One region of the Cytobacillus mangrovibacter genome, then DNA from elsewhere that is predicted to be linked to it. Evidence: predicted binding sites of a transcription regulator. Region 1 holds the regulator's gene; each other region holds the start of a gene.
The links. The regulator Rex, encoded in region 1, represses fermentation and respiration genes when NADH is low (regulators of the CRP and FNR family bind a similar motif). The targets are predictions, from matches to a motif close to TTGTGAAATATTTCACAA.

Region 1 (7,752 bases):
CCGTTGCTCCAGTAACTAAAATTTTCATTAATATTCCCTCCGTATAAGTTTTATCTGTAACAATTTTGACTACATGTATTTATTTTAGTTACATGTAACCGTTTTGTCAACAGGTTAAATGATATATATTATTTTGGCTATATTTTGGTATAATAAAACTTGTAATCAAAATAATTACATGATGAAGAAAAACAATAATATAAATATTAATTAATAGAGGCGGTGACTGAACATGTCCATCAGCAGTCGATTTGCAGTAGGAATTCATATATTGGCTCTAATTGAATTAAATAATGAAGGAGTTACTTCTTCTGAATTTTTAGCTAAGAGTGTTAATACGAACCCAGCCGTTATAAGAAAACTAATGGGGATGTTAAAAAAAGCTGGTTTGATAGAAGTAAATCCGGGAATTGCAGGTGCTAAACTCGCAAAGAAATTATCTAGTATCACCTTGTTCGACGTATATAAGGCAGTGAATGTTGTACAAGATAAAGAGTTGTTTAGCATACACGAAAGTTCACATCCTGATTGTCTTGTAGGAAGAAACATACAAAATACAATTGAACCATTATTCACAGCTGCCCAATTGGCAATGGAGAAGGTTTTAAGAAATGTTACTTTAGAAGATGTTGTGAGAGACATTGCTGCTAAAGAAAATATCTGTTAAAAAAGACATTCCAAAGGAATGTCTTTTCTCTTCCTTAAGTGAAGCACTTCACACAAGTAAATCATACTTAAAAATAGCAAAACAAGTGTAAAGAATTGCTTAAATTTTCTAATCCATGAGCAGTTGGTTCTTGTGCGCAGTAAATAGTCTACTACGTATTACAAGAGTTAATTAGTAAGTTTGTACCCGAGAGAATGTAGTGAACATATAACACAAAAAAGCTTCTCAAAAGTTGGATAAACTTTTGAAGAAGCCTCTCTTATGTTTACCTAATGTTAGCAATTTGTTAGCAAAATCACTTTAGACCCTTATATACCAAGGGATTGAGCGGTTATCACATCATGCCGCCCATTCCACCCATACCGCCCATGTCAGGCATACCCATGCCTGCACCAGCAGGTTCTGGCTTGTCAGCAACAACAGCTTCTGTAGTTAAGAACATAGCTGCTACTGATCCAGCGTTTTGAAGAGCAGAACGTGTTACTTTTGTTGGATCAACGATTCCAGCTTCAACCATGTTAACCCACTCGTTAGTTGCAGCGTTGAATCCTGTTCCGATTGCTTCGCGCTTTAAGCGGTCAACAACGACAGATCCTTCTAGGCCTGCATTGTGAGCGATTGTGCGTACTGGCTCTTCCATCGCACGTAATACGATGTTGATACCTGTAGCAACGTCGCCTTCAGCTTGAAGTGCTGCTACTTTATTGTATACGTTAAGAAGGGCAACACCACCACCAGAAACGATTCCTTCTTCTACCGCTGCGCGTGTAGAGTTTAGGGCGTCTTCGATGCGAAGTTTGCGTTCTTTTAGTTCAGTTTCAGTTGCAGCGCCAACTTTAACAACTGCCACACCGCCAGCTAATTTAGCTAAGCGCTCTTGTAATTTTTCACGGTCAAATTCAGAAGTAGTTTCTTCCATTTGAACGCGAATTTGGTTCACGCGACCAGCGATTTGTGCGCTGTCTCCAGCACCTTCAACGATTGTTGTGTTTTCTTTTGTTACAACAATTTTAGAAGCGCGTCCTAGAGATTCAATTGTAGCTGATTTAAGATCACGGCCTAATTCTTCAGTGATCACTTCACCACCAGTAAGAATAGCGATATCTTCAAGCATTGCTTTACGACGGTCGCCAAATCCAGGTGCTTTAACAGCTACTGCATTGAATGTTCCGCGAAGTTTGTTCACTACTAGTGTAGAAAGTGCTTCACCTTCTACATCTTCAGCAACAAGCAATAATGGCTTGCCTTGTTGAACAACTTGCTCAAGAACAGGTAGGATTTCTTGGATGCTTGAAATTTTCTTATCCGTAATTAAAATGTACGGATTGTCTAATACAGCTTCCATTTTGTCTGTATCTGTTACCATGTATGCAGAAGCATATCCACGGTCAAATTGCATACCTTCTACTACATCTAGCTCTGTAGTGAAGCCTTTTGATTCTTCGATTGTAATAACGCCGTCGTTGCCAACGCGCTCCATTGCTTCAGCAATTAATTGACCTACTTCTTCGTCAGCAGCAGAAATCGCAGCAACTTGTGCAATTGATTCTTTGCTTTCGATTGGTTTAGAGATCGCTTGTAATTCTTCAACTGCTGTTGCAACTGCCTTTTCGATACCTTTGCGGATACCCATTGGGTTTGCGCCAGCTGTTACGTTTTTCAGACCTTCACGGATCATTGCTTGAGCAAGAACTGTTGCAGTTGTTGTACCGTCACCAGCAACATCATTTGTTTTGCTTGCAACTTCAGCAACAAGCTTAGCACCCATGTTTTCGAAAGCATCTTCTAATTCGATTTCTTTCGCGATTGTTACACCATCATTTGTAATTAACGGTGAACCAAATTTTTTCTCAAGAACCACGTTGCGTCCCTTTGGTCCAAGAGTTACTTTTACTGCATCTGCAAGTGCATCCACACCGCGAAGCATTGAACGGCGAGCATCTTCACTGAATTTAATCTCTTTTGCCATTTGTAAAAAACCTCCTCTAGAATTATGAAAAGTTATCTTAACGTATTTGTACTGTTAGTTAATTAAGCAATAATAGCAAGAATATCGTTTTCGCGTAGGATTAAGTATTCTTTGCCTTCGAATTTAACTTCTGTTCCAGCATATTTTGAGAAGATAATGCGGTCGCCGTTAGCAACTTCAAGGGCTACACGCTCACCATTCTCAAGAACGCGGCCTGTACCAACAGCTACAACTTTACCTTCTTGAGGCTTTTCTTTAGCAGTGTCCGGCAAAACGATGCCGCTTGCAGTTTTTTCTTCAGTTTCAACAAGCTCGATAATAATTCGATCACCTAGTGGTTTTAACAAGTGAAACAACCTCCTCAATATATATGTAATATTATTTATTAGCACTCTATCTGTCTGAGTGCTAACACAATTATTATATTAAAGAATATGAATTCTATTTGCAAGAGTGAAGCTCAACTTTTTTGTAAAAAATATTCATGAAAGCTTCTAAATGTATATTGCTATAATAATTAAAATTGGTACTGAAAGCTTCTAATTGAAACATAAACCCTATTATGAGTAAAATAGATGTATATGAACTTGACCAACTTTTACTAAGGAGACAAGATATTGAAAAAGGAATACTGGATTATTCTTATTACTTATATTGCCATGCAATTTTCGAGTATCATTGGAGTTCCACTGCTCGTCTATGCAGGCGATTTGATGGGTAAAAATCTTGAAGATATGCAAATACTTGCGGTAGCCTATTGGATCGTTATTAGCTTCACCATTACAATAATCATCACCTTAGCACTATTGCGAAAAGAGATGAAGTCAGTCCGAGAGCTAAGAGATGCATCATCCATCTCTTCTTCTATCGCTTGGGCAATTGGCGGAGTTTTTCTAGCCTTTTTTGCCCAAACTATTGCAGCAAACATTGAAAACCTGCTTGGAATTGAAATGGGATCTGAAAATACACAAGATATCATGATGCTAATCCAAACTTTCCCAGCCGTTATCATTGTCAGCTCAATCATTGGACCTATACTTGAAGAAATAGTTTTTCGAAAGATCATTTTTGGCGCACTTCATAAACGGTTTAATTTCTTCTTATCTGCTTTATTCAGTTCAATTATTTTTTCACTGGCACATACAGAGGTTGAGCATACCCTTTTATATTCAGCTATGGGCTTTACATTTGCTTTCCTTTATGTCAAAACAAAAAGGATTATCGTTCCTATCTTTGCTCATGTATCCATGAATACATTTGTTGTGATAATCCAATTAAATCAGGACAAAATTGAAAACTGGCTAAAGGAAATGGAGAAACTTCAAGCCTTTATTGGAGGATTACTATGAGAAGAACACCACTTTTTTCTGGCATTATTTACATCATCCTTGGACTCCTTTTTACTTATTTAGCTACTCAAAACATCCAAAGGGAAAATGGCTGGGGCCTATTCACAGTCTTTCTCATTATTATTGCTACCTTTGACCTTGGAAGTGGCCTCCGTATGGTTGCCTTTCATTTCAAGTGGCAAAAGGAACTAAAAAATAAATGAGCCTCCGTATTGGGGCTCATTTTTTATATGCTTTTACTCTTCTTTTTCATCCACAGTCGGATAATGCTTTAAAAAATAGATAAGTGATTGAAGCTCGACAGCTAGGTCAATATGATGAATCCGAATCGTAGACGGAACCGATAATCGGGCTGGGGTGAAATTCAATATTCCATTTACACTCCCCTGAACAATCCGATCGGCAATCGATTGGGCTGCAATGGCGGGAACAGTTAATATCGCTACTTGAATATTATGTTCCTTAATGATCTTCTCCAGATCATCCATATGATAAACCGGGACATCTCCAATGGTTGTGCCGACTTTATTCTTGTCTACATCAAAAGCTACTTCTATTTTTGTATTATTATTTTTGAGAAAATTGTAGTTTAAAAAGGCTGTACCTAGATTTCCTACACCAATAAGCGCTACCTTTGTCAGCTCATCCTGATCCAAAGTCTTCCGAAAAAAGGTCAGAAGATAATTGACATTGTATCCATATCCCTTTTTCCCTAATGCACCAAAGTAGGAGAAATCCCTGCGGATGGTTGCAGAATCAACCTTTACTGCCTCACTTAGCTCTGCAGATGAAACCCTCTGTTTGCCAGAAGAATGTAAATTTTTCAGGAAACGGTAGTACAAAGGGAGCCTTTTTGCAGTTGCTTGCGGAATTTTCACTGTTTCATTCGACATTTTTCATCCACTCTCCCGAAGTTCCATTATATCGTATCTCTTTTATAGTCCCCATTTTTGCCGCCAGTTTTTTCAACTAGATAGGTTTTTCCTATTATCATTCCTTTATCGACTGCTTTACACATATCATAGACAGTTAAGGAGCAAACAGATGCAGCTGTTAGCGCTTCCATCTCTACCCCAGTATTTCCCTTTGTTTTAACAGATGCAGTTATTAACAAAATATATTCCTCTTGATCTATTTTCCAAGAGAAGGAAATATCCACTCCTGTCAGTGGAATTGGATGACACATCGGGATTATTTCCCATGTTTTCTTACATGCCATCACTCCAGCAACCTGAGCAACTGCTAGAACATCTCCCTTTTTCATTTTATTTGAAGTAATTTTTTCGTATATTTCTTTGTTTACGGTAATACTTGAATGAGCAATTGCGGTCCGAACAGTTTCAGGCTTATCACTAACATCGACCATTTTCGCTCTTCCTTCTTGATTAAAATGAGTAAAATCCGTCATATAGAAACACCTCTCAACAAAATGATACACTATTTTTATCCATTTGTATGTACTTTGTGCAATCCTACACTTTCACATAATCATCCATTATTGCCCATCATATATGAATGGGTTACACTTACTCTATACTATAGAGGTGAAGAGAATGATTTTATTACAAGTAAACCAGTTAAACAAAAATTTTGGTGCTGATCCTATTTTATCGAATATAAAGCTAGAAGTACAAACGAGAGACCGAATTGCCCTTGTTGGTCGAAATGGAGCTGGAAAGTCCACGCTGTTAAAGATCATCGCTGGACAAATATCTTATGATTCCGGTGATATTATTAAACCAAAAGACGTAAGAATTGGCTATCTTGCTCAAAATACTGGCTTAGAGTCTGATCGATCCATTTGGGATGAAATGTTGACTGTATTCGAGCATCTTCAAAATCAGGAAAGAGAAATACGCTCGCTAGAGAAACGTATGTCTGACCCAGATGCATTAAGGAATCAGCAAGAATACGAGAGGATTCTATCGGAATATGACAGACGCCAAGTCCAATTTAAAGAAGAAGGCGGTTATCAGTATGAATCAGATATCCGTTCAGTCCTCCATGGATTAAATTTCCATTCTTTCAGTTATGATACGAAAATATCTACTTTAAGCGGCGGACAGAAAACAAGGCTCGCTCTTGGTAAGCTCTTATTAACAAAACCTGATATTTTAATTTTGGACGAGCCTACCAATCATTTAGACATTGATACATTAACATGGTTAGAGCAATACCTGCAGGGATATGATGGAGCCATTCTAATCGTCTCTCATGATCGATATTTTCTAGATAAAGTCGTTTCACAGGTTTACGAGTTGTCCAGACTTTACATCCGTAAATATACTGGAAATTACAGCGCTTATCTTGATCAAAAAGCAGCAAACTTTGAACACGAAATGAAGGAATATGAAAAACAGCAGGAGGAAGTGGCAAAGCTTCAAGATTTTATTCAGCGCAACCTTACACGTGCCTCCACGACGAAAAGAGCTCAAAGCCGAAGAAAACAGCTTGAAAAAATGGAAATGATCGATCGGCCGCTAGGGGATGAAAAATCAGCCTCTTTCGGATTCCAAATTGATAGGCAATCAGGGAATGAAGTGTTGAAGGCTAATTCTATTGCGATTGGTTACCGTGAGGAAGAGATTTCAAACAATATTTCCTTTCGGATCACAAGAGGAGAAAGCATTGCTCTTGTCGGACCAAATGGTGTTGGGAAATCAACATTATTAAAAACAATTATTGACAGATTTTCTCCAATTGCCGGTCATTTTCAGCATGGGTCAAATGTTTTCATCGGATACTATGATCAGGAACAGGCTGAGCTTTCATCGAATAAACGTGTTTTAAATGAACTATGGGATGAATTTCCCTTAAAGCCCGAAAAGGATATCCGGACAGTGTTAGGAAATTTCCTCTTTTCCGGTGATGATGTATTAAAGAATGTCTCCACTTTAAGCGGGGGAGAAAAGGCTAGGCTAGCACTAGCTAAGTTAATGATGCAAAGAGCTAATTTCTTAATTCTGGACGAGCCTACAAACCATCTTGATTTAGATAGTAAAGAGATATTAGAAAACGCACTGATCCATTATCCTGGGACCATTCTTTTCGTCTCTCATGACCGCTACTTTATTAACCGGATTACAACAAAGGTCATTGAGCTTAGCAAAGAAGGCACTACAGAGTATCTAGGCGATTACGATTATTATATTGAAAAGAAACAAGAACAAGAAGAACTAAGAGCATTAGAACCTTTACAAAAGGGCACAGCGGTACATCAGCCAGTCCAGGAGAAAAACAGCTATCAGCTTAATAAAGAAGTGCAAAAAATAGAAAGACAACGAAAAAGGAGAATAGATGAGCTTGAAAAGCAAATTGAGGAATTAGAAGTTCAAATTGCTGAATATGAGCAGCTTTTATGTGAGCCTGATGTTTATCAAGATCACGAAAAAGTGTTGGAGATTACAAATAAGAACAATGAAGCAAAAAGCAAATTAGATGAATGGGTCGAGGAATGGACAGAACTATCAGATGAATAGAACAGAAAAAAGGAACTGGAGAGATATGCTCCAAGTTCCTCTTTTTATCCACAGATATATTCACATTTAACAGCCTGAATTAATAGCCTTCCACAGACTTTTCCACATTATCCACAAAAAATTGGTTATTCATCCACATTACCCACAGGAATTTTCTGATTTTTCCCTTTATCCACAAAAAAGTGGTAATTTTTATAAATCTTTTTTGCTTAAAGGATTAGTAATTGTGGATAGCAATATCAAGTCCGGGGTTTGCATTCATAGCCATTGTGGATCGAACCCCTTTTT
Region 2 (7,752 bases), on a different contig from region 1:
ATGAATTTATGACCTATTTAAAGACAGAACTTCGAAGAAATAAAATTGTTTAACTCATATTGTTTTACGAGGACCTCATACTGTAAGAGGTCCTTTTTATTATTGTTTTTTACAAAATTCATAATAAATAAATAATATATTCATAGGACTCTCTCATATATAATGGTAAAATAAATGGAAAGAGTTACAAGTGGAGGATCATGGTTGTGACAGGTTTAACTAAAAATATGATCGTTATTTCGTTTGATTGTTTATCTGCATTAGATTTCTCGTACATTCATACACTTCCTAATTTTCAGCGGGTTTTTCAAAAGGGCTCTTATGCTAGAAATGTGGAAACGATATATCCTTCGGTTACTTATCCTTGTCATGCAACGATTGTGACAGGGAATTATCCTAACCGTCATGGAGTAGTAAATAATACTTTATTGCAGCCAGGTGTATCATCACCAGATTGGAATTGGTTTCGTCGTTCGATTAAGGGCACAACATTGTATGAAGAAGCATATAAGGCCGGCCTGACTATTGCCGCACTTCTATGGCCAGTTACTGGGAAGGCTAAAAGTATTCAGTACAATCTGCCGGAAATTTTTCCGAATCGGCCGTGGCAAAATCAAATCTTTGTTTCATTAATGAGCGGTACGCCTTCCTATCAATGGGAGCTTAACAGACGTTTTGGACACTTGAGGAATGGATTAAACCAGCCAGAACTAGATGACTTTGTTTTAGAATCAACTGTGCACACGATAAAAATAAAAAAGCCTAATTTATTGCTTGTTCATTTTACTGATTTAGATACGATGAGACATAATTATGGTGTATTTTCAAATGAAGCAACAGGGGCTATTTATCGTCATGATCAAAGACTTGGACGAATATTGGATGCGCTTGAAGAAAGTGGCAAGGCTGAGGAAACAACCATTGTAATCCTTGGAGATCATAGTGCATTAGATGTAAATAAAGCGATTCACTTAAATATTGTTTTTCGCGAGAAGAATTTAATGACTGTTGATTTAAATGGGAAAATAAAAGACTGGAAAGCATACTGTAATGGATGTGATGGTTCAGCCTATATTTATTTGAAGGATCCAAACGATTTGGAAACAAAAGAGGCTGTGAAGGAGATTCTAGATGAATTAATGGTTGACCCTGACAATGGAATAGAGAAAGTAATGTCAGGAGAAGAGGCTGGCAGGAAAGGAGCTGATGCTACTTGTGCCTATATGATAGAAGCACGCAAGGGGTATTATTTTCTTGAACATCATCATGGTGAATATTTGAAGCATATTTCACATGAAGATGTTTGGAAAAATAATAAATATATGCTTGCTTGTCATGGGTACTCACCAGAAAAACCAGATTATACAACTTTCTTTCTTGCTTCTGGAAAAGGAATTCTCCCTAATGAGGTTATTTCTTCTATGCGCCTTGTCGATATCGGACCAACATTAGCTAGATTGCTAGGTTTGAACTTAGGTCAAACAGATGGGAAAGTGATTGACCAAATCATCAATGCAGAATCAATATTATAGGTCACTAAAGGGGGGCGTTTAATGAGAAAGATGTCCAAACCCGAACGCAGTTGGGTTTTTTATGATTGGGCAAACTCAGCTTATTCTATTGTCATCGTAACTGCTATTTTTCCTTTATATTTTAAGTCTGCTGCAACAGAGGCAGGAATTTCAGCTGCCACATCTACAGCATATTGGGGATATGCCAATTCATTTGCTACACTCATCGTCTCGATCCTAGCCCCATTATTAGGTACAATTGCTGATTTTAGAGGCTTTAAAAAGAGGTTTTTTACTTTTTTTGCCTCATTAGGAGTCATCTTCACTTTATTGCTTGCAATTGTACCAACTGAGCAATGGCTGGTCTTATTAATTTGTTTTGTTGTGACCTCCATTGGTTTTGCAGGGGCAAATATCTTTTATGATGCATTTCTTGTCGATGTCACGAGTAATGAACGAATGAACCGGATTTCTGCCAATGGATTTGCATTAGGGTATATCGGAAGTACCATTCCATTTGTTATTTCAATTGCTATTATTATAATGGCCCAGCAGAACATTATTCCTTTGTCTGTTGGTGTTGCCAGCCAGATTGCATTTGTTATCACTGCATTATGGTGGGGACTCTTTACGATGCCAATGTTGAAAAATGTGGAGCAAAAATATTATGAAGAACGCGTTCCCAACCCAGTAGCTACAAGTTTTAAAAAGCTATTTGTAACAATTAAAAATATTAAAGCCTATCGTGCGTTATTTCTGTTCTTGTTAGCGTATTTCTTTTATATTGACGGTGTTCACACGATCTTTACAATGGCAACTGCATATGGATCTGATATAGGGATTGGGTCTACAACCCTACTAGTTGTTTTATTTGCCACTCAAGTGATTGCTGCCCCTTTTACTGTGCTATTTGGGAAGCTAGGACAAAAATTTAGTGATAAGAAAATGATCATGACGGGTATTCTTGTATATATAGGAATTTGTATATATGCCTATTTCTTGAAAACAGCAATAGATTTTTGGGTTCTTGCTATGCTTGTTGGAACCGTTCAAGGTGGAGTTCAAGCTTTAAGTCGTGCCTATTTTGCTAAGCTTGTACCAAAGGAATCTTCGAATGAGTTTTTTGGATTTTATAATATATTTGGAAAGTTTGCCGCAATTGCTGGCCCCGTTCTAGTTGGTGCGACTGCTCAAATCACTGGAAATACGAATAGCGGTGTTTTTAGTCTAGTTATTTTATTTATAATCGGTGGTGCTCTTTTACTGCGTGTGCCGAGCCATGGGGGAGTTCATACGGATCAAACTGTATCAAAGCCTATGAATTAAGATGGTTAGTTTATAACAGAATTCCCAAAAGCTGCATTCTAAAAAAGGAATGCAGCTTTTCTTGATCCAGCAGCTGCCTGACACTCAATTATTTTGCTGCTGTGACAATTAATGCTGGTGATTGAATGGAATAAGGTGCCTCATTAAAGTTTCCAAATGTATTAATTTGTTCAAATCCAGCTCTTTCAAGAAGTGGGAGCAGTTCGGCAGCAGTTGCTGGGTATAAAGGAATAGTGTTTGACTGTGATTTCCCATCTACAAGTAAGGTCGTTGTAAACAGAATCTTTCCATTTTGCAGGTCATAGCTGCGCTGAAACTCAAATTCATCTTTCTTAATTACTGGAAAATGAAAGTCCTGATTTGCTAACACTTTTTCAAAGTTCACAATTTGAAAAATGAGTGTCCCATTCTCATTTAATTTCTTATAAGACTGCTGGAAAAATTGACTGAATTCCTCCAACGTATTTAAATGGGCAAGAGTGTTGCCAATGCAATAAATTCCGTCGAATCCTTCAGGGAAATCCTCTAGCTGCTGCATCGATTTTGTTGTGACATTTATTTGTGTTTTACCTTCCTCTGCTTTTACAAGAATCTGTCCAGCCATCATTTCTTCTGGTTCAGTGGCAGTAACAGCGAATCCATCATTAGCAAGAGATAATGCCATATTTCCTGTTCCTGCTCCAACATCTAATACTTTTCCACCTTTTTTTAGGTTTGCTGCAAGAAATTGCTTTGTTTTATCGTTCATGGGGAAAATGTGATCATAATAGGGTGTTATCACTTTATAAAATGGCATCTAGTAATCATCCTTTTCATTTGAATTATCTAAGTGTATCTTAACTATACGGAAATAATGAAAATAATCAGTGACAAGTATCATCATACAATGATCTTTTTTTGAAAACTCTTATTGTATAATCCCTTTTTTTGTAAAAACTTAATCAGTTTGATTAAGTTTGTGATTCATATCACCGAAAACTAGATTTCTATTTGTTAAAATAGAAATAAAATTCGAAATATTTATAAAAAGGGGTGTGGAGATTGAAATTAGCACGAATTGCATTTTTCACGATTCTACTTACATATGCTTTAATTGTCTTTGGAGGATATGTCGCTTCTTCTGAATCTGGAATGGGGTGTGGACCAGAGTGGCCATTATGCAACGGAAGTGTGATCCCTATTTTGCAAGGAGATACACTAATTGAATTTGCTCATAGGGTGATTGGCGCTATTCTTGGTGTAATGGCCATCGTATTATTTGTTAAAATCCTTCGAGCTCAATTAGATAGACGTATTCGTTCGGTAGCGTGGGGAATGATCTTCTTATTAACTGTGCAGATTCTCTTAGGAGCTGTTGTTGTTGTTCTTGATTTGCCGTCACTTATCGTGTCTGCTCATTTAATCATTGCTATGATTTTCCTAGCGAGCCTCATTTGGTTATGGAGAAGTTTCAACAAAATGGATTCAAAGTATAAAATACAGTCAACGACTTTAAATGCTAGAAAACGAAAGACTATTCTTACTCACCTGAACGTAATCATCGTTCTTCTGATCTTAACTCTGGCATTTGGTGCCTTTATAAAACATGAATCATATGGGTTGGCATGTGGGTGGCTGGGATGTGGCGATTCGCTACTGCCAAGTACGATACCAGGAATCTTTCAAACATTACATAGAGTTCTTGCGGTCGTTTCAACGATATATCTTTTCTTATTAGTTTTTTGGGCCTTTTCAAAAAATTGGGGTGCTGCTCTGCAAAATCGCCTTTTAATGGCAGTATTTGCTGTTATCATCCAATTGATTATTGGTGTATTAACAATTGTTAGTTATCTTGATATTCCTTGGGCAGTCCTTCATTTAGCCATTGGAACTGCTTTGTTTGGGATTGTTTATGAAGCACGAGCTTTTGTTGGCATTCATATGCCAGCAACAAGAAGACCAAGAATAACGGTTGAAGAGGACAATAAAAGTTATTTGTAAATAGACAAATAGTAACCTTAAAATACTATTCCATTATTCTGGAATAGTATTTTTTTATCATAAATATATAATTGAAATTCTGAGAGGATAGGAGTATAGTAGTTAAGGGGTAACTGGAGAGAAGTTGGCAAGTGAATTTTTTTTGAATTACTTTGTGAAATATCATACAAGTCACAATTTCCTTTCAGTTTTTTATTTTCAAACTATTTATTAATGCAAAGGGGAATAGAAAAATGACAGCTACGCTTACACAAACAAAGCCTGAACAAGAATTTTTCGAAATGTCTTCCACTCAAGAAAAACTTGATATTCTTGATCAGCTATTAAAGCCAGAAGTGCAAGAATCCTTAACAGCCTTAGTTGAGCAGTTGCCAAAACTAACTGAACTTATTAATGTATTAAACAAGTCCTATGACTTTGCACAATCAGTTGCTACTGATGACGTATTAAAGAGTGATACTGTTGGCGCAATTAAAGAAATGGTAGATCCGGTTAAAGATTCTGTGAAAAGTATTGCTGCAACTGCAATTGAAGCAAAAGACCGTGCAGAAGAGAGTCACGATGTTATTGGCCTTTTCGGTCTATTAAAAATGATTAAAGATCCACAAGCGCAGAAACTTTTCCGTTTCATAACAGCCTATCTTGAAGTTTCTTCTGAACGCAGCAGTCAAAAATAATTCTTTCTATACAACAAAGTAAGGACGTGGAAAAATAATGACTAAACATATTGTTATTCTAGGTGCAGGTTACGGCGGCCTTCTTTCCGCTTTAACTGTTCGTAAATATTTAGATAGTAAAGAAGCTTATGTTACAGTAGTAAATCAGTATCCAACACACCAAATTATTACTGAACTTCACCGTCTTGCAGGTGGAACGATTTCTGAACAGGCAATCTCAATGCCATTAGAGAAGCTTTTCAAAGGAAAAGACATTGATTTGAAAATTGCTAAAGTTGAATCGTTTTCAGTAGATAACAAGAAAGTGAATTTATCTGATGGTTCTACTCTTACTTATGATGCGCTTGTTGTTTCATTAGGTAGTAAAACAGGCTATTTCGGTATCCCAGGACTTGAAGAAAATAGCATGGTTCTTAAATCTGTCGATGATGCCAATCGTATTTTCAATCATATCGAAGGCAAAATTCGTGAGTACGCAAAAACAAAAAATGAAGCAGATGCAACGATTGTTATCGGCGGCGGCGGTTTAACTGGCGTAGAATTAGTCGGTGAAATTGCTGATAATATGCCGAAAATCGCTAAAAACTATGGCGTAGATCCAAAAGAATTAAAGATCAAGCTTGTTGAAGCTGGTCCGAAAATTCTTCCAGTTTTACCAGATCATCTAATTGAACGTGCAACTGCAAGCCTTGAAGCGCGTGGGGTTGAATTCTTAACAGGACTGCCTGTAACAAATGTAAGCGGCAATGAGATTGATTTGAAAGATGGAACGAAAATTGTTGCGAATACATTCGTATGGACGGGTGGCGTTCAGGCACTTCCAATCGTTGAAGAGTCTGGTCTTACTTGTGATCGCGGCCGTGCAACTGTTAATGAATTCCTTCAGTCAAGTTCACATGAAGATGTATTCGTCGTTGGGGACAGTGCTGTTGCATTCCCTGCAGAAGGTGGCCGTCCGTACGCGCCAACTGCTCAAAATGCATGGCAAATGGGAGAGCTTGTTGGTTATAATCTGTATGCATACCTTCAAGATAAAGCATTCGAATCTTTCGCACCAGTGAATTCTGGTACACTTGCTAGCCTTGGACGCAAAGATGCTGTTGCATCTATTGGGGCAAACAATACAGCACTTAAAGGACTTCCAGCAACACTTATGAAAGAAGCGAGTCATGTTCGCTATTTATCGCATATTAAAGGATTATTCAGCTTAGCTTATTAATTCTTTGAAAATGATATATTGGAAAGAACCCGTGTAAAGCAATATACACGGGTTCTTTTTTGTACAATTTCAGCTATTATATTTGCGAAAAACAAATTAATTTTGCAAAATGAACAGATTTATTTGCAATTCTCTTTTTCCTCAAAAATTCGAATGATATTTATGATCACGTTCGTTGCTTTCACCATATTATTAACGGAGATAAATTCGAACTTTCCATGGTAGTTTTCGCCGCCTGTAAAAATATTAGGTGTTGGAAGTCCCATATAGGAAAGTTGAGAACCGTCTGTTCCACCGCGGATTGGCTTGACAATTGGAGAAATGCCTAATTGCGTCATTGCTTCATAAGCAATATCAACAATCTCCTTCACTGGTTCGATTTTTTCCTTCATATTATAATACTGATCCTTCAATTCTAGAATGATATTGTCTTGACCGTATATTTCTTTCAATTCATCAACAATTTGTTTCATTTTCATTTTACGGCCATCAAAGTTTGCCTTATCAAAATCACGAATAATATAATTAAGCACAGTCTGCTCGACATCCCCATTAATAGAAGAAAGATGGTAGAATCCCTCATAACCTTCAGTATATTCAGGTGCTTCTTCAGCTGGAAGTCTCTTGTTAAATTCCATTGCTATTTTCCCGGAGTTCACCATTTTTCCTTTAGCTGTTCCCGGATGAATATTGTTTCCCTTTATTGTAATCTTAGCAGAAGCGGCATTAAAGCTTTCATACTCGAGTTCTCCGAGCGGCCCACCATCTACTGTATAGGCATATTTTGCCTGGAAAGCAGCGACATCAAATTTTTGTGGTCCTCTGCCGATTTCTTCATCAGGTGTAAAGGCAACTCTAATTTTTCCATGCTTTATCTCTGGATGATTAATTAAATATGCCATTGCTGTCATTATTTCAGCAATTCCTGCTTTATTGTCTGCACCAAGAAGAGTAGTCCCATCAGTTGTAATTAAGGTATGTTCCTTATAATTATGTAATTGGGGGAAATCTTTTGGTGAGAGCAAGATATGTAAATCTT
Region 3 (7,752 bases), on a different contig from region 1:
AAAAGGGGGAGAATTCTTCTATATTGTAGAGGATGGTCATAATGAATTGGTAAAAGAAAAAAGGAAACGGATAGGTTCAAAGTATCCGAAGTGGTCAAAATTCACGATTCACATAACCATTCCCAAAAAGGATATTCCACAGAATGGGACAGTTACTCTCTATTTGTTTGAAAAAACGGGGAATGGGGAAATGATTCATACCTATCCAGTTATTTTAGAACAATCGATAAATAATTTGAATAACCAAAAAAGCCGACACAATGTGTCAGCCTTTTTGGTATTAATTGCTTACATTATATTCCACCAAGAGAAGATTCTTTCACATTTTTCAGCTTTGCAGCCTCAGCTTCAGCATATGTCATGTGATACGGGATACGTTCAGCGTGCTTAGTAACAGAATCTACACCTTGTTGGACAAAGCGTTTCGATTTCGTACGTTTACCCATTCGAATCCCCTCCAAATGAAGAAATGTGAAACAGCTAACTGCTGCTTCATCTTTTAGTATGTGCCAATCTCTCAATTTAAAAAGGGGTATTATTTGACCGTATTGTAAAATAGCGGTAAATCCAGCTTAGAATAATTTTAAATTCAATAAATCGTTTAAATAGACAGCAACCCCGTCCTCCTCATTTGATAATGTGAGTTTGTTTGCGGTTGATTTTACTTGATCGATGGCATTTCCCATTGCCACGCCGTAGCCTGCATAATCAAGCATTTCAAGATCATTATCCTCATCGCCAAAGGCAATAATTCTTTCAGCAGGGATTTGGAAATAATCTGCTGCCTTTCTCAGTCCTACTGCTTTATTCAAGCCAACTTTAACAATTTCAATCACATGCCAAGGAGCAGCCCAGCTTCGATGATCAATGACTTCGGCATGTACAGCGGAGAGATGATCACGAATCGTTTGAACATGCTGTTCATCCGTATGAATTAACATGCTTGTTGGAGATGATTTTAGAAAGTTTCGAAGGTCGCCAGTTGTGATGCTTGGATCACCTAACCCGAAAATGTCCAGCAGTTTTTCATCATGATAATGAATGTACACATCATCAATGACTTCCGCAATAATATTATGGAATTGGAATGAACTGCATGCCTCCACAATATCTTTGGCAATATTTACTTCAAGAGGAGAATGGTACACGCCCCAGTTATGGTCTTTTGGATGATGGACGAAGGCTCCATTGAAATTGACAATCGGTGTATCGAGATTCATTTCTCTATAGTACATTTCACTAGAACGGAATGGACGTCCGGTGGCAATCATAACAATATGGCCTTGCTCACGAGCTTTTTCGATGACTTTTTTTGTTCTTAACGAAATTGTTTTATCGTCTTTTAATAATGTTCCATCTAAATCTAGAGCAATTAAATGTTTTTCCGCCATAATAACAACACCTGCTTTATACAAATTTTCTATTCTTAGTGTAAAGGTTTGGGAAAAAAAAAGACAACATGATACACTTAGAAAAAAGTGAATATATCTCTATATAAACACTATGTTAACAAATATATTTTAAATTTGTTACTAAATACACTTTGTTAACTTATTTTTACATAATATTTAGATTCGGTTTACTTTTCTAGGAGGCATAAAGGTGATTACAATTGAAAATGAAAGAATGAAGGAAATTCCTCTATTACATATTGTAGATCAGGAAAGACAGAGGGAAAAACTCCCATTCATTATTTTTGTACATGGATTTAGGAGTGTGAAGGAAAATAATCTTCATTATGCCTATTATCTTGCACAAAAGGGATTTCGGGTCATCCTTCCTGAAGCGCTTCATCACGGGGAAAGAAATGCTGGATTATCAGGGCATGATTTAAATATACATTTTTGGGATGTTGTGCTGCAGTCAATTGATGAGCTGGCTATTTTAAAAGATGCCTATGAAGAGCAGCAACTAATAGATCCATCACGTATTGGGGTTGCTGGTACATCAATGGGAGGCATTGTCACATTAGGGGCGCTTACAAGATACCCATGGATAAAAGCTGCTACAAGCTTAATGGGAATGCCCTATTACGAAAAATTTGCAAGCTGGCAAATTGATGAAATGAAAAAGCAAGGATTGGAAATTCCTATTGAAGAAGATGAACTGTCTCAATTAATGCTTCGGTTAAAGGAACTGGATTTAAGTTTGCAGCCGGAAAAATTACAAAATAGACCGCTTCTCTTCTGGCATGGAAAGAAAGACCCCATTGTGCCATTTCCAAGTACATACCACTTTTATGAAACAATTAAACCATTGTATCAAAATGATCGAGAAAAGCTACAGTTTATCATTGATGAGAAGGCTGGTCATAAAGTCAGTGTTGAAGGAGTAGCTCAAACAGTAAGATGGTTTGAGACATTTGTATAAGGGTCTTTCATTCATTAATGGCTATATATTTGTTATGATAAAGACAAGAATAAGAAAAGGAGATGTTTGGAATGGATCAGGATTTAAAGGACAGTATTATGAGTGCACTCGAGCTTGTTGTTGACCCAGAGCTTGGGGTTGATATTGTTAATCTTGGATTGGTATATGATGTGAAGATGGATGAAGAAGGGAAGACAACTGTTGATATGACTTTAACTTCAATGGGTTGTCCGCTTGCAGGCACTATCGTTGAGAATGTGAAGAGTGCATTAGCAGATATTCCAGAGGTGAAGGAAACAGAAGTGAACATCGTTTGGAATCCCCCTTGGTCCAAGGATAGAATGTCCAGATACGCAAAAATTGCCTTAGGTATTAGATAAGAGAAGGGGCAAAAAAATGAAAAATAAAATCATTTTGGTGAGTTCAGATCAGCTTGGTAAAGGGGATAAAGAGCTTGGTGAAGGAGTTCTCGAGACTTTTTTCACGCTGCTGAAACAAAGAGAGGAACTTCCAGCAGCCATATTTTGTATGAATCGCGGGGTATTTACATTAACTGCAGATTCCTTTGTTTCTGTTCACCTTAAGGAATTAGAAGAAAAAGGTGTAGACGTATTTGCATGCAAAACATGTGTAGATTATTATGAAGTTGAAGACAGATTAATGGCCGGAAAAATTAGCGGCATGCCTCACTTCATAGATTTATCGATGAAATACGAGGTTATGACACTATCTTAAGAACAGCAGAGTTTTCTCTGCTGTTTTGTTTTTTTCGCAAACATGTTCATGTATTTGTTCTACCTTCTCTCTTATTATTTTATTTTAATGTGAGATTGTTCACTTATTTAATATAAAAACTTCCCTATAATTTAACTATAGAGATGATATTTTTGTATATATAATGAAAATCCGATATTTTCTTATTGAATAGAGTGGAAATTGAGGGTATTGAAGGAGGATTTTTACATGGCTTTTAATCGTGATTTTAATTCAGACCCCTTTATTGTTATATGGGAATTAACAAGAGCTTGTCAGTTAAAATGCTTGCATTGTCGTGCAGAAGCACAATATAGAAGGGACCATCGTGAATTAACGTTTGAGGAAGGCAAAACGTTAATTGACCAGATTTACGAGATGAATAACCCTATGCTTGTCTTTACAGGTGGGGATCCGTTAATGCGGGAGGATGTTTTTGACATTGCTGAATACGCAGTCAAAAAAGGTGTCCGTGTTTCAATGACTCCAAGTGCCACACCAAATGTGACGAAGGAAGCAATTGAAAAAGCGAAAGCAGTAGGCTTATCTCGCTGGGCATTTAGTTTGGACGGCCCAAATGCTAAGATTCACGACCATTTCCGTGGAACAGATGGTTCATTTGATTTAACTATGGAACGAATTAAATATTTGCATGAGTTAGAAATACCTATCCAAATTAATACAGTTATTTCTCGATACAATATTGAGTATCTAGATGAAATGGCGAAGCTTGTTGAAGAATTAGACTGTGTTCTCTGGAGTGTGTTCTTCCTTGTTCCAACAGGAAGAGGACAAGAATCAGATATGATTTCTCCTGTTGAACATGAAAAAGTATTTATTTGGCTGTACGATTTAAGTAAAAGAGTTAAGTTTGATATTAAAACAACAGCCGCACAGCATTACCGCCGTGTTGTTATTCAGCAAAAAATGCGTGAAGCGAAAGATCAAATAGATGAAATTCAATATTTAGATGCATTGACCCAGCAAGGATTAACAGGTTCTATCGATGGTCTAGGAAGAGCACCAAAAGGGGTAAATGATGGAAATGGATTTGTCTTTATTTCTCATATTGGAGATGTTTACCCAAGTGGGCTGCTTCCTGTAAAGGCAGGGAATGTTAGAGAACAATCTATTGGAGAAATTTATCGAGATTCACCGATCTTTAAAGATTTAAGAAATCCAGATAAATATAAAGGGAAATGCGGTGTTTGTGAATTTAGATATGTTTGCGGAGGTTCACGTTCAAGAGCATACGCAATGACTGGTGATTATATGGAAAGTGAACCATTCTGTGTCTATATTCCAAAAGCATTAAGAAAGAAAGAAGCAGCAAATAAATAAACTTTATTGCTTTTGTTTCCAAAAAGTGCAGTCTTGTTCTAAGGCTGCACTTTCTTTAATATGAATAAATAAACCTATAAGGAAACTTTAATACAATGGAAATAGTGACAACATCATGAAAGTTTGATTTTGTCTATTAACATATGGGTACTTATATGGTGTAATGAGAAGTAAATAGTATTCATAATGTATAATATAGAGGTAAATCTAATTTCACATTATTGTGAGTTTGTATACAGTTCCTCTTAGTAACATATGATAAGATATTTAAATAAGAGATTAGATCACTCTTAATTGGAGTTGATAAAATGGAAAAAAGATTGATTAAGGATCAATTAAATAGACCGTTAAGAGATTTGCGTATTTCAGTTATTGATCGCTGTAATTTCCGCTGTACGTATTGTATGCCTGCAGAGAAATTTGGACCAGATTTTGCTTTTTTACCGAAAAGTGAATTATTAACTTACGAAGAAATTGAACGAGTTGCTAGAATATTTGTGAGTCTTGGCGTGGAAAAGATTAGACTTACTGGCGGTGAGCCGCTGCTTCGCAAGGATTTGCCGACTCTAGTTAAGAAGCTTTCAGCAATAGAAGGTTTAAAAGATATCGGGTTAACAACAAATGGGGTATTACTTCCGAAGTATGCAAAGGAATTAAAAGAAGCAGGCTTATTACGGGTAAACGTTAGTTTAGATACGTTAAATAGTGAGCTATTTGGTAAGATAAACGGCAGAGGCGTCGGAGTAGATGTCATTCTAACTGGAATTAAAGCGGCACAGGATGCTGGCCTTGGTGTGAAGATCAATATGGTCGTGAAAAAAGGGTTAAATGATTCAGAGATTGTTCCAATGGCGACGTTTTGTAAGGAACAGGGACTGCAGCTTCGTTTTATTGAATATATGGATGTTGGCAGCACAAATGGCTGGAAAATGGATGATGTTATAACAAAAAAGGAAATCTATGAGTTGCTTAAAGAACATTATTTATTAGAGCCTGTTGATCCAGATTATTTTGGTGAGGTTGCTAAGCGATATCGATATGATGGAACAAATGTGGATGTTGGATTTATTCCATCTGTGTCTGAATCATTCTGTTCAAGCTGTACTCGTTCACGATTATCTGCGAATGGTCAGATTTTCACCTGTTTGTTTAATGGGGAAGGCCATGATATTAAAGAGTTTATGCGTAAGAACGTAACAGATGAAGAAATAGCTGATCGCATTACAAATATTTGGGGCGCTAGAAAAGATCGCTATTCAGATGAGCGGACAGAAGAAAGTGCAAAAAATCGCAAAAAGATTGAAATGTCTTATATTGGTGGATGAAGAAGAAACCCCCTGTCAATACTGACAGGGGGTTTGTTATATCTAGGAAATTATAAATTTAGATGTTGTGGATAACTTTGCGACAAGTTTGTCTGCATCCAGCTCCAGCGCCTACCCCCTCGAGGTCACAAGCCAATCCTCCCAAAAAGGTAAAGGACACCTTTCTGTGAGGATCGTCTTGTGCTTGTCGGGGGTGATCAAGGCGCTTCCGCATTTGTAATGTTAAAGATCTTAAATAAATCTAGGGAATAGAATATTATTTTCATGGTGAACATGCATGAAAGTGAATCCTTCTAGTGCTTCAAGGCGTTTGTAAACTAGAGTATACGTTCCGCAAGCATCGAATGGAAGTTCATAATCAGATGTAACTTCTCTTATTTGTCTTAGGATTTCTCCTACATGGTCATGTTCTTTTTCAAGCTCTGTAATGTAGTCAATAATTTCTTGACGATTTTCTAGGGAAGGATCCTGCAATTTTAGAAGCATTGGGAAAACAACCTCTTCTTCTTTTGCAGTGTGCTCGATCATTTCCTTTTTGAACTCATAAAATAATTCGTAAACCTTTAATAGTTCTGGGTGGCTGTCACCGTGAACTTTTGATACTTTAGTCACATATGGGCTTAGTTGTGCAAGCTCATCTAATGTCCCAGCATGGAAGTGTTCGCTGATATATTTAATAATATCTTCAGAACTGCTGTCAGTCCAAACAGCCATATCTACTGTATTCTTTTCTTCCTTGATATAAACTTCATTTAAATCAGCCATTAATTTTTCCATATCAATTGATAAATCAGAGGCTGCTTTACTTAAAGGTATATTACCGCCACAGCAGAAATCTATACGATAACGTTTAAAAACATCGCTAGTTTTTGGTTGTTCATTCACCATATCCTTAACTAATGTTGATTCAGAAAAAGGCATATTCATTTTTCCATATCCTCCTTATGTGTTCGATCTTTATTTACAGATCAAGCATAACGGATATGAACAGATGACTGGGTGACACTCATCACACTTTTGAACTTTTTTGGAAATAATCCATTAGATAAAGTAGTTTGTGATGTTTTTCATGTTGAATCCCTAATAGCAGATCTATAATATAAGGATGGAGGCAGTATTTAATAGAACTGGCAATTCACTATGTTTTTTCTTAAGAGGAGCTGATCAGAATGATAGAGAGAAGAACACCGATCCCTGTTGGTGAGGCAGTTCAACGGGTTATGCAGTATCAATTGGATGGACAAACAGAATATGTCCCGATACAGGAAAGCTATGGAAGATATTTGTCGGAAGATCTAACGGCAACGAGTGATGTCCCTCATTTCGATCGTGCTCCATATGATGGCTTTGCTGTCCGGACAATAGATACGAAAGAAGCTTCACAAACCAATATAGTTGAATTTGAAGTAGTCGATCATATTGGTGCAGGAATGGTGACAACGAAAAAGGTAGGACCTTTCCAGGCAGTGAGAATCATGACAGGAGCACAAATGCCAGAAGAGTGCGATGCGGTTGTCATGCTTGAATTGGCAAAAGCATTTGAAAAAGATGGCAAAAATTATATGTCCATTAAACGTTCTTATAAGTCAGGTGACAATGTATCATTTAGGGGTGAAGATGCGAAAGAAGGAGATATTTTAATTAAAAAGGGAATAAAGATCAATCCTGGTATTCAAGCGATGCTTGCAACATTTGGCTATGCAAATATTCCAGTAGCTAAAAAGCCGATCGTTGGGCTATACGCGACTGGTACAGAACTGTTGGATGTACATGATGCATTAGTTCCAGGGAAGATCAGAAACAGTAACTCCTATATGATCGCAGCTCAAATTGAACGAGCAGGTGCTGAAGTACAATATTTCGGACAGCTTCCTGATGAATTTGAAACTTGCTATGAGGCAGTGAAAAATGCACTTGGACAAGTAGATATGTTAATTACAACGGGTGGAGTATCTGTAGGGGA
Region 4 (7,752 bases), on a different contig from region 1:
TTATAGAAGAAGAATTCAATGTTATTCCAACCTATTTCGAAGTAGACGTCGCATATGAGGATGATCATCTAATTGTCTTTAATAAACCAGCTCATATGGATACGCATCCAAATTCACCCGAACAAGTGAATACATTGGCTAATGCAGCCGCCTTTTATCTTCAAGCAAAAGGTGAACAGCGTAAAGTGAAGCATATTCATCGTCTAGATCGTGATACGACTGGAGTTGTACTATTTGCCAAGCATTCACTCGCGGGCTCCATTCTCGATCGAATGCTTGAAGAGAGACTCATTAAACGAACCTATCTAGCGCTTGTTCATGGCAAGATTCGCTCAAAGAAAAATACGATTCAAGAACCAATTGGACGTGACCGTCATCACCCTACAAGAAGACGTGTGTCCCCAACAGGACAGTCAGCCATCACCCATTATGAATTAATTGAATACGATCCAAAACAAGACTTATCTCTAATTAAATGTCAGCTTGATACAGGAAGAACACATCAAATCCGTGTTCATTTAAGCCATATTGGCCACCCACTAGCAGGTGACAGCATATATGGTGGACAGCCTGTATTCGATAGGCAAGCCCTGCATGCTGCAAAACTGGAATTTCTTCATCCTTTTACAAACGAAAAATTATGTATAACTGCCTCTCCTACGTTTCCATTTCTTGAACAGGATAAATGGTGAAAGTGTAGGATTGAAATATCGAAAGACCTTCCAAATGCCGGAAGGTCTTTCGATTATACTTAATTAATCAATCAGTCGATTTTCTAAATGCTCTCATTACTAGGCTTAGCAGGAATACAAGTAATACTGAACCTATCAATGCAGGAATGATTGCAAAATCAGCAATTACTGGTCCCCAATTTCCAAAAATCAATGAACCTAACCAAGCTCCAACAAACCCCGCAATAATATTGCCAAACACTCCACCAGGAATGTCTTTTCCTACAACCATACCTGCAATCCACCCAATGATTCCGCCAATAATTAATGCCCATAAAAAGGTAAACATTATATCACTCCTTGCTGTTTTGAAATAGTTTTCTTCATTTCACATGATTTAATACAAAAAGCCATTTTCCAAATTATAGGATTTGTTATGTAATGGCATGTATTAGAGTAAAAGCGATTGCAAGTGATTGCAATCGCTATCTATATAGACGGCCAATGCCGGAGTTGTTAATGATTTTCTACCCCCTTCAAAACTGTCCTAAACAAAAAAAGCCTGTGGAAATGTATGCAGAGTGTGATCCACATCGTGAATCAACATTCTTGCATACATCCCCAACAGGCATGTTCATTTAAGATTTAATTATTAATTCTTAGGTATTTCTGGTGTTTCTATTACTGGCAGTTCTCCGCTTAAGCTATCAAGAAAAGCGACTAAAGAATTGATTTCTTTATCAGTTAAATTAAGCGGCTTTACTAAGACGCTCTTATTACCATGATCGCCGCCGCCTTCATTATAGTACATAACAACATCTTTTAATGTTTCTAGACTGCCATCATGCATAAATGGCGCTGTATGTGCTACACCTCTTAAACCAGCTGTTCTAAATTTCCCTTTATCTTCTTCCTTACCAGTCACACCAAAACGTCCGTCATCTCCACTCATCCCTAAGTTATGATAACTGTAATCAGATAAAAGTGGACCTGCATGACAAGATATACAGCCGGCCTTCCCTGCGAATAACTTCATGCCGTCTTTTGCATCTGCACTGATTGCATCTTCATCTCCTTGAAGATACCGGTCAAAAGCAGTATCAGCTATAACAATGGTTCTTTCAAAAGCTGCAATTGCTTTTGCAATATTGTCAGCAGAAATTTGATCATTAAAAATGGTGTTAAACTGCTCAACATATGTAGGAACACCATTCAACTCGATGACTAATTCATCTAAACTTTGATTCATTTCAGCTTCTGATTGAATAGGTCCTAATGCTTGCTCCTCTAAACTTCCTGCTCGGCCATCCCAGAAATTTGTTGGGTAATAGCCAGAATTAATGATTGTTGGACTATTTCTTGGACCATTAAAGCCTTCAAATCCTATAAACTTCGCCATTCCATCCCCAAACCCTGCTCCAGGTGCATGGCATGACATACAGCTTTGAACATTATTCCCTGAAAGACGTGGATCAAAGTATAGAGTCTTTCCTAATTCTACTTTTTCATCTGTCATTGGATTATCTGCTGGTACTGGAATTTCACCAAGTGGTTCAAATTTGGCTTTTGCATCTTCTAATTCTTGATCAATTTTCACTTCATTTTCTGGTTCATTTTCATTGTTTGCAACAGGTGCTGATGCATCCTCTTTCTCACTACATGCACCAAGAATGGATAGTACAAAAATCAGCATCATAACTAATCCCATTTTCTTCATAAATAGCTCCCCCTATTTATTTTGTAAGTTAAGGGAAGATAGTGGAAATTGAAACCAATTCTTCCAATTAACTTTATAGTAATTATATAATTAAATTTATTCTTATTTACGTATCATTTTCGAAAAGTTTGTGACATTAATCACAAACTAAGTTTTACCTACTCCTTATATTGAAAACATAATTCTTCGAAAAACAGCTAATAATATAAGAAATTTGTTATAACCATTACTTTTTTCAACTTTTTTCAGCATAAACCTTTCTAATTCGCCATTTTTCGTATAAAATTAGTTCGTTTGGAAGATATTTTTCCCTTGGAGGTAAAAAAATGGTTTTTAAAAAGAAGGACAAATTCAACACTTTGCTCAACAGTATCGCATTGAATGTGAAAGAGGGCGCAAACTACTTTGCAGATTATAAACTTAAGAATATTAGTGATCTTAAAATATTTGCAGAAACAATGAAAGAGTATGAATCAAAAGGGGACACCTTTGTTCATGAAGTAATAAAGGAATTAAATAATGCCTTTATTACCCCAATCGAGCGTGAAGATATTCTTGCACTTGCCATGAGTTTAGATGATGTTATTGACGGAATTGAGCATTGTGCAGCACTTTTTGAAATGTACTCCATCACACAAGCAGATGACTATATGCTTAAGTTTGTGGATGCTATTAAAAATTGTGCTTACGAAATTGAAAAATCAATCGAACTTCTTTCAAACAAAAAGTTGCTTCAAATTCGTGAACATGCGATCAAAATAAAGGATTATGAATCTCAATGTGATGGTGTACTTCGCCAATCCATTAAACATCTTTTCACTGTTGAAAAGGATCCTGTACGTATTATCCAATTTAAAGAAATCTACGAGAACCTAGAGGAAATTGCTGACAGCTGCCAAGGTGTAGCAAATACTCTGGAAACCATTATTATGAAAAATGCGTAAGGAGCCTTAACAAATGGATGGATTTTTAATAATAACGATCTTAATTGTAGTTATGGCTTTGACTTTCGACTTTATCAACGGCTTCCATGATACCGCAAACGCGATTGCAACCGCTGTATCAACGAAAGCTTTAAAGCCTAGACATGCAATCATACTTGCAGCCGTGATGAACTTTGTTGGTGCAATGACCTTTACTGGCGTTGCAAAGACGATTACAAAGGATATCGTTGACCCCTTCACATTGGAAAATGGGTCACTTGTTATCTTGGCTGCACTCATCTCTGCTGTTTTCTGGAATTTACTTACTTGGTATTATGGCATTCCAAGCAGTTCATCGCATGCAATTATTGGTTCAATTGCCGGTGCTGCTATCGCTGCTGCTGGATTTGCAGCCCTTAATTACCAAGGCTTTTTGAAAATCATTCAGGCGCTTATATTTTCACCTTTAATTGCCTTTACTGTTGGATTTATTGTATACAGTATCTTTAAGGTCGTATTTAAACATAATAATTTAACAAAAACCAACCGAAACTTCCGGATCATTCAAATTTTCACAGCTGCCCTGCAGTCTTACACACATGGTACAAATGATGCACAAAAAGCAATGGGAATTATTACAATGGCTCTCATCGCAAATAACTATGTAACAGATACGGATATTCCTTTCTGGGTACAATTCTCCTGTGCACTTGCAATGGGACTAGGTACATCTGTGGGCGGATGGAAAATCATTAAAACCGTTGGTGGGAAAATTATGAAAATTAGACCTGTCAATGGCGTAGCAGCTGACCTGACGGGTGCAATGATTATTTTTGGATCAACATTAATTCATTTACCTGTTAGTACAACACATGTAATTTCATCTTCTATTCTTGGTGTTGGTTCAGCACATCGTCTCAAAGGTGTTAAGTGGGGAACCGCACAAAGAATGCTCATTACATGGGTCATTACACTGCCAATCTCGGCAACGATAGCAGGACTTATCTATTTGCTATTAAATGCAATATTCTAGAACCTAAATTGAACAAATACCTATGATAAGCTTGAATACTTTAAGGCGCCAGCTATTGGGGCCTTATTTCTTTTGTACTTAAAGGTTCTAAATGCATGATTTCGATTTTAACGTTGAATACTAGCTAATAAGTACTTGTATTTTGTTTTATAAACGAATATTATATAAGATGTGCTTTTTAATGTTCGTATTTGGGGGACTTATTTATGTTTAAATTAAAAGAAAATCAAACAAATGCCAAAACAGAAGTAATTGCTGGGATTACAACCTTTTTAACAATGGTTTATATTGTTGTCGTCAATCCAGTGATTTTAGCTGATGCTGGCATGCCTTTTGAGCAAGTATTCACCGCTACAATTATTGCTTCTGTTGTCGGAACACTCTGGATGGCTTTATTCGCTAACTATCCAATTGCCATTGCACCCGGCATGGGGCTTAATGCATATTTTGCCTATTCAGTTGTAGGAACACATGGAAATATCGATTATCAAACAGCCTTTGCAGCTGTTCTTGTTGCTGGACTTATTTTCATTATCTTGTCACTTACCTCTTTTCGTAAAAAATTAATTGAAGCTATTCCAGAGAATCTAAAACACGGTATTACAGCAGGTATTGGCTTATTCATTGCATTTATTGGCTTGCGTTTAACGGGTTTAATTACAAGTCATCCAACAAATCTAGTAGCACTAGGTGATTTACACCAGCCTTCTGCTATCTTAGCTTTAGTTGGTCTAGCCATCACATTAATTTTGATGGTCTTAAACATCAATGGCGCTTTATTTTTTGGAATGATTATTACTGGACTCATTGCCTTTTTCACTGGAAATCTTGCTTTCGATCAAGGGTTTATGTCATTCCCTTCCCTTCCTGATGGATTGATTATTTTTAACCCACTTGATGCTATTGGGCAAGTAATTCAACATAGCCTATATGCAGTCGTTTTTTCCTTCTTACTTGTAACCATCTTTGATACGACTGGTACAATGATCGGTGTTGCTGAGCAGGCTGGTTTAATGAAAGGAAAGACGATGCCGCGTGCGAAGGAAGCATTACTATCTGATTCCATTGCTACTACTGTTGGGGCCATGTTTGGTACAAGTCCAACTACTGCATATATTGAATCTACAGCAGGCGTTGCGGCAGGCGGCCGGACGGGATTAACTTCCTTGACTGTTGCTGGCCTATTCATCCTAGCTGCTTTCTTTGGCCCTTTAGTCAGTGCTGTTTCAGGACTTTCTGCCATTACTGCACCTGCACTAATTATTGTAGGAAGCTTAATGATGAGCAGTATTTCACATATTAAATGGGGAGAACTTGATGAGTCATTCCCTGCTTTCTTAATTATTTTAAGCATGCCGCTAACTTCAAGTATTGCAACTGGGATTGCACTTGGTTTTATCTCCTACCCAATCCTTAAAGTTGTCAAAGGAAAATGGCGTGAGGTTCATCCGCTTGTGTATCTATTTGCCGTGTTATTCTTCTATCAATTGGCATTTCTGCCACATTAAAAATCAGAGGTTGAACCAAGTAATGGCTATTTATTACTTGGTTCAATTTTTAAACATTTATCTTCCCACTTCTAAATCCTCCGCCAAAAATTATTTTAAAAAAACTTTCCTGTATGTATATCTTTAATAAAACAAATAATAATATTTGATGAATTGCTAATATATTAAGTTTTACCACTTTTTTTGATTCTATTGCCACATAAATATCATTAATCTACAATAATAAAGTTAACTTTATTTTTAGTAAATGGAGGCTTAGAATATGGATGCAACAATGGATAACAATCAACAAGGCAAAACCAGTAAAAAGCATCCCCCTGGTTTATACTTACTATTCTTAACTGAAATGTGGGAACGTTTTAGTTATTATGGAATGCGGGCTATTCTTGTCCTTTACTTAACAACCTCTTTTGTAAGTGGTGGTCTAGGGTTTAGTGACAGTTATGCCATGATGTTATACGGATTCTTCACTGGTGCCGTGTATATCACTCCAATGATCGGCGGGTATTTATCAGACCGGTTCTTAGGTCAGCGCCGTGCAGTCACCATCGGTGGTGTTACGATGGTTATTGGTAACCTCGTATTGTTCGCGCATCAAAGTGCAGGTGCTTTATACTTAGGTTTAGTCTTATTAATTATTGGAAATGGTTTCTTCAAACCAAATATCTCAACTATTGTTGGTGAATTGTATGGAACGAATGACCCACGCAGAGATGCTGCCTTTACCATTTTCTATATGGGAATTAACGTTGGGGCCTTTTTCTCCCCACTATTAATCGGTTACTTATACAATGATCTTTTCAAAACAACAACAATTGATGGAATCATTCAATATGGATTTAAATACGGATTTTTAGCAGCGGCAATTGGAATGGTTATTGGTCAATTAATTTTTAATCTCCTTGGTAACCGCTATCTTGGAGATATCGGTAAGAAACCAACTGGTGCTCCTGACAAATCCGTTGATGCTAATGCAAAAACGAAACCACTTACGAAGAAAGAAAAACAAAGAACAACAGTTATCATTATCTTAACTTGTTTCGTTATTTTCTTCTGGGCTGGTTTTGAACAAGCTGGAAGCTCATTAACACTTTATACAGAACGCTTTGTGGACAGACAAATATTCGGTTGGGAAGTTCCAACTGCTTGGTTCCAATCAATCAACCCTGTATTTATCGTTATTCTAGCACCAATTTTCTCAATGTTTTGGATTAAGCTAGGTTCATCGAAAAGAGGAGATATTAAAGTTCCAACGAAAATGGGCTTAGGGATGATTCTTCTCGGTCTTGGATATATGATCCTTCTCATTGCTGTATTCCAGACAGGTAGTGTTGAAGCAAATATTCAAATGAAGGCAAACATTATGTTTATTGTTTTAACTTATCTCATGCATACAATGGGTGAATTAATGCTATCACCTGTTGGACTTTCTCTTGTAAGTAAAATTGCTCCTGTCAAGCTAGCATCATTATTAATGGGTGTATGGCTTGCAAGTTCGGGTGTAGCTAACATTTTAGCTGGACAGCTTGCTGCCTTTACACAAACACTAGGTTATTTCGAAATCTTTAGCATCATTGGTTTAATGGCTATTGTTCTCGGATTAATATTACTAGCCATTTCGAAAAAACTTGTTCAAATGATGGAATAAGAAAAGCGCAAGCGCCTTGATCATCGCCGTACAAACTGGAAGGGCTCTTCCTTTCGATAAAGGAAACACGGTTTGCGCTAGCGAACCGATGTTGACGCAATCGTTGCGGAGGAGACCTGAAGTTTGATAGGCGATAGGCGCTGGAGCTAGACAATTCTCTGACTCAAATGTTAACTTTCTTATATTTTAACAAAAATCGACAGGTACTTTTGTACCTGTCGATTCTTTTTTATACTTCTGCTTCAATTTTCT

Region 2: ACFYKT_RS16245 (DUF1641 domain-containing protein) is a predicted target of Rex. The motif match lies at 4,970-4,987, and genes of this name have one in related genera.
Region 3: ACFYKT_RS08225 (TIGR04053 family radical SAM/SPASM domain-containing protein) is a predicted target of Rex. The motif match lies at 3,193-3,210, and genes of this name have one in related genera.
Region 4: ACFYKT_RS07560 (cytochrome-c peroxidase) is a predicted target of Rex. The motif match lies at 2,517-2,534, and genes of this name have one in related genera.

Annotation. Positions count from the first base shown of each region.
Region 1 covers NZ_JBIACJ010000016.1:51,431-59,182, forward strand. The annotation lists gene ACFYKT_RS19870 (SDR family oxidoreductase) at 1-28, opposite strand, end outside; gene ACFYKT_RS19875 (Rrf2 family transcriptional regulator) at 233-667, shown strand; gene groL (chaperonin GroEL) at 1,002-2,636, opposite strand; gene groES (co-chaperone GroES) at 2,699-2,983, opposite strand; gene ACFYKT_RS19890 (CPBP family intramembrane glutamic endopeptidase) at 3,254-3,985, shown strand; gene ACFYKT_RS19895 (YdiK family protein) at 3,982-4,188, shown strand; gene ACFYKT_RS19900 (redox-sensing transcriptional repressor Rex) at 4,222-4,878, opposite strand; gene moaC (cyclic pyranopterin monophosphate synthase MoaC) at 4,905-5,393, opposite strand; gene ACFYKT_RS19910 (ABC-F family ATP-binding cassette domain-containing protein) at 5,539-7,464, shown strand; gene tsaD (tRNA (adenosine(37)-N6)-threonylcarbamoyltransferase complex transferase subunit TsaD) at 7,682-7,752, opposite strand, start outside.
Region 2 covers NZ_JBIACJ010000009.1:72,790-80,541, forward strand. The annotation lists gene ACFYKT_RS16220 (sodium:solute symporter family protein) at 1-53, shown strand, start outside; gene ACFYKT_RS16225 (alkaline phosphatase family protein) at 207-1,532, shown strand; gene ACFYKT_RS16230 (MFS transporter) at 1,554-2,837, shown strand; gene ACFYKT_RS16235 (class I SAM-dependent methyltransferase) at 2,926-3,633, opposite strand; gene ACFYKT_RS16240 (COX15/CtaA family protein) at 3,879-4,817, shown strand; gene ACFYKT_RS16245 (DUF1641 domain-containing protein) at 5,051-5,494, shown strand; gene ACFYKT_RS16250 (NAD(P)/FAD-dependent oxidoreductase) at 5,532-6,713, shown strand; gene pepT (peptidase T) at 6,833-7,752, opposite strand, start outside.
Region 3 covers NZ_JBIACJ010000003.1:367,037-374,788, forward strand. The annotation lists partial or broken gene ACFYKT_RS08200 (Gmad2 immunoglobulin-like domain-containing protein) at 1-163, shown strand, start outside; gene ACFYKT_RS08205 (Cof-type HAD-IIB family hydrolase) at 573-1,391, opposite strand; gene yjfP (esterase) at 1,603-2,370, shown strand; gene ACFYKT_RS08215 (metal-sulfur cluster assembly factor) at 2,442-2,750, shown strand; gene ACFYKT_RS08220 (DsrE family protein) at 2,767-3,105, shown strand; gene ACFYKT_RS08225 (TIGR04053 family radical SAM/SPASM domain-containing protein) at 3,334-4,464, shown strand; gene moaA (GTP 3',8-cyclase MoaA) at 4,773-5,789, shown strand; gene ric (iron-sulfur cluster repair di-iron protein) at 6,021-6,716, opposite strand; gene ACFYKT_RS08240 (molybdopterin molybdotransferase MoeA) at 6,959-7,752, shown strand, end outside.
Region 4 covers NZ_JBIACJ010000003.1:238,001-245,752, reverse strand. The annotation lists gene ACFYKT_RS07575 (RluA family pseudouridine synthase) at 1-692, shown strand, start outside; gene ACFYKT_RS07570 (GlsB/YeaQ/YmgE family stress response membrane protein) at 760-1,020, opposite strand; gene ACFYKT_RS07565 (hypothetical protein) at 1,113-1,313, shown strand; gene ACFYKT_RS07560 (cytochrome-c peroxidase) at 1,324-2,388, opposite strand; gene ACFYKT_RS07555 (DUF47 domain-containing protein) at 2,715-3,332, shown strand; gene ACFYKT_RS07550 (inorganic phosphate transporter) at 3,346-4,344, shown strand; gene ACFYKT_RS07545 (NCS2 family permease) at 4,551-5,852, shown strand; gene ACFYKT_RS07540 (peptide MFS transporter) at 6,115-7,500, shown strand; gene ACFYKT_RS07535 (L-cystine transporter) at 7,730-7,752, opposite strand, start outside.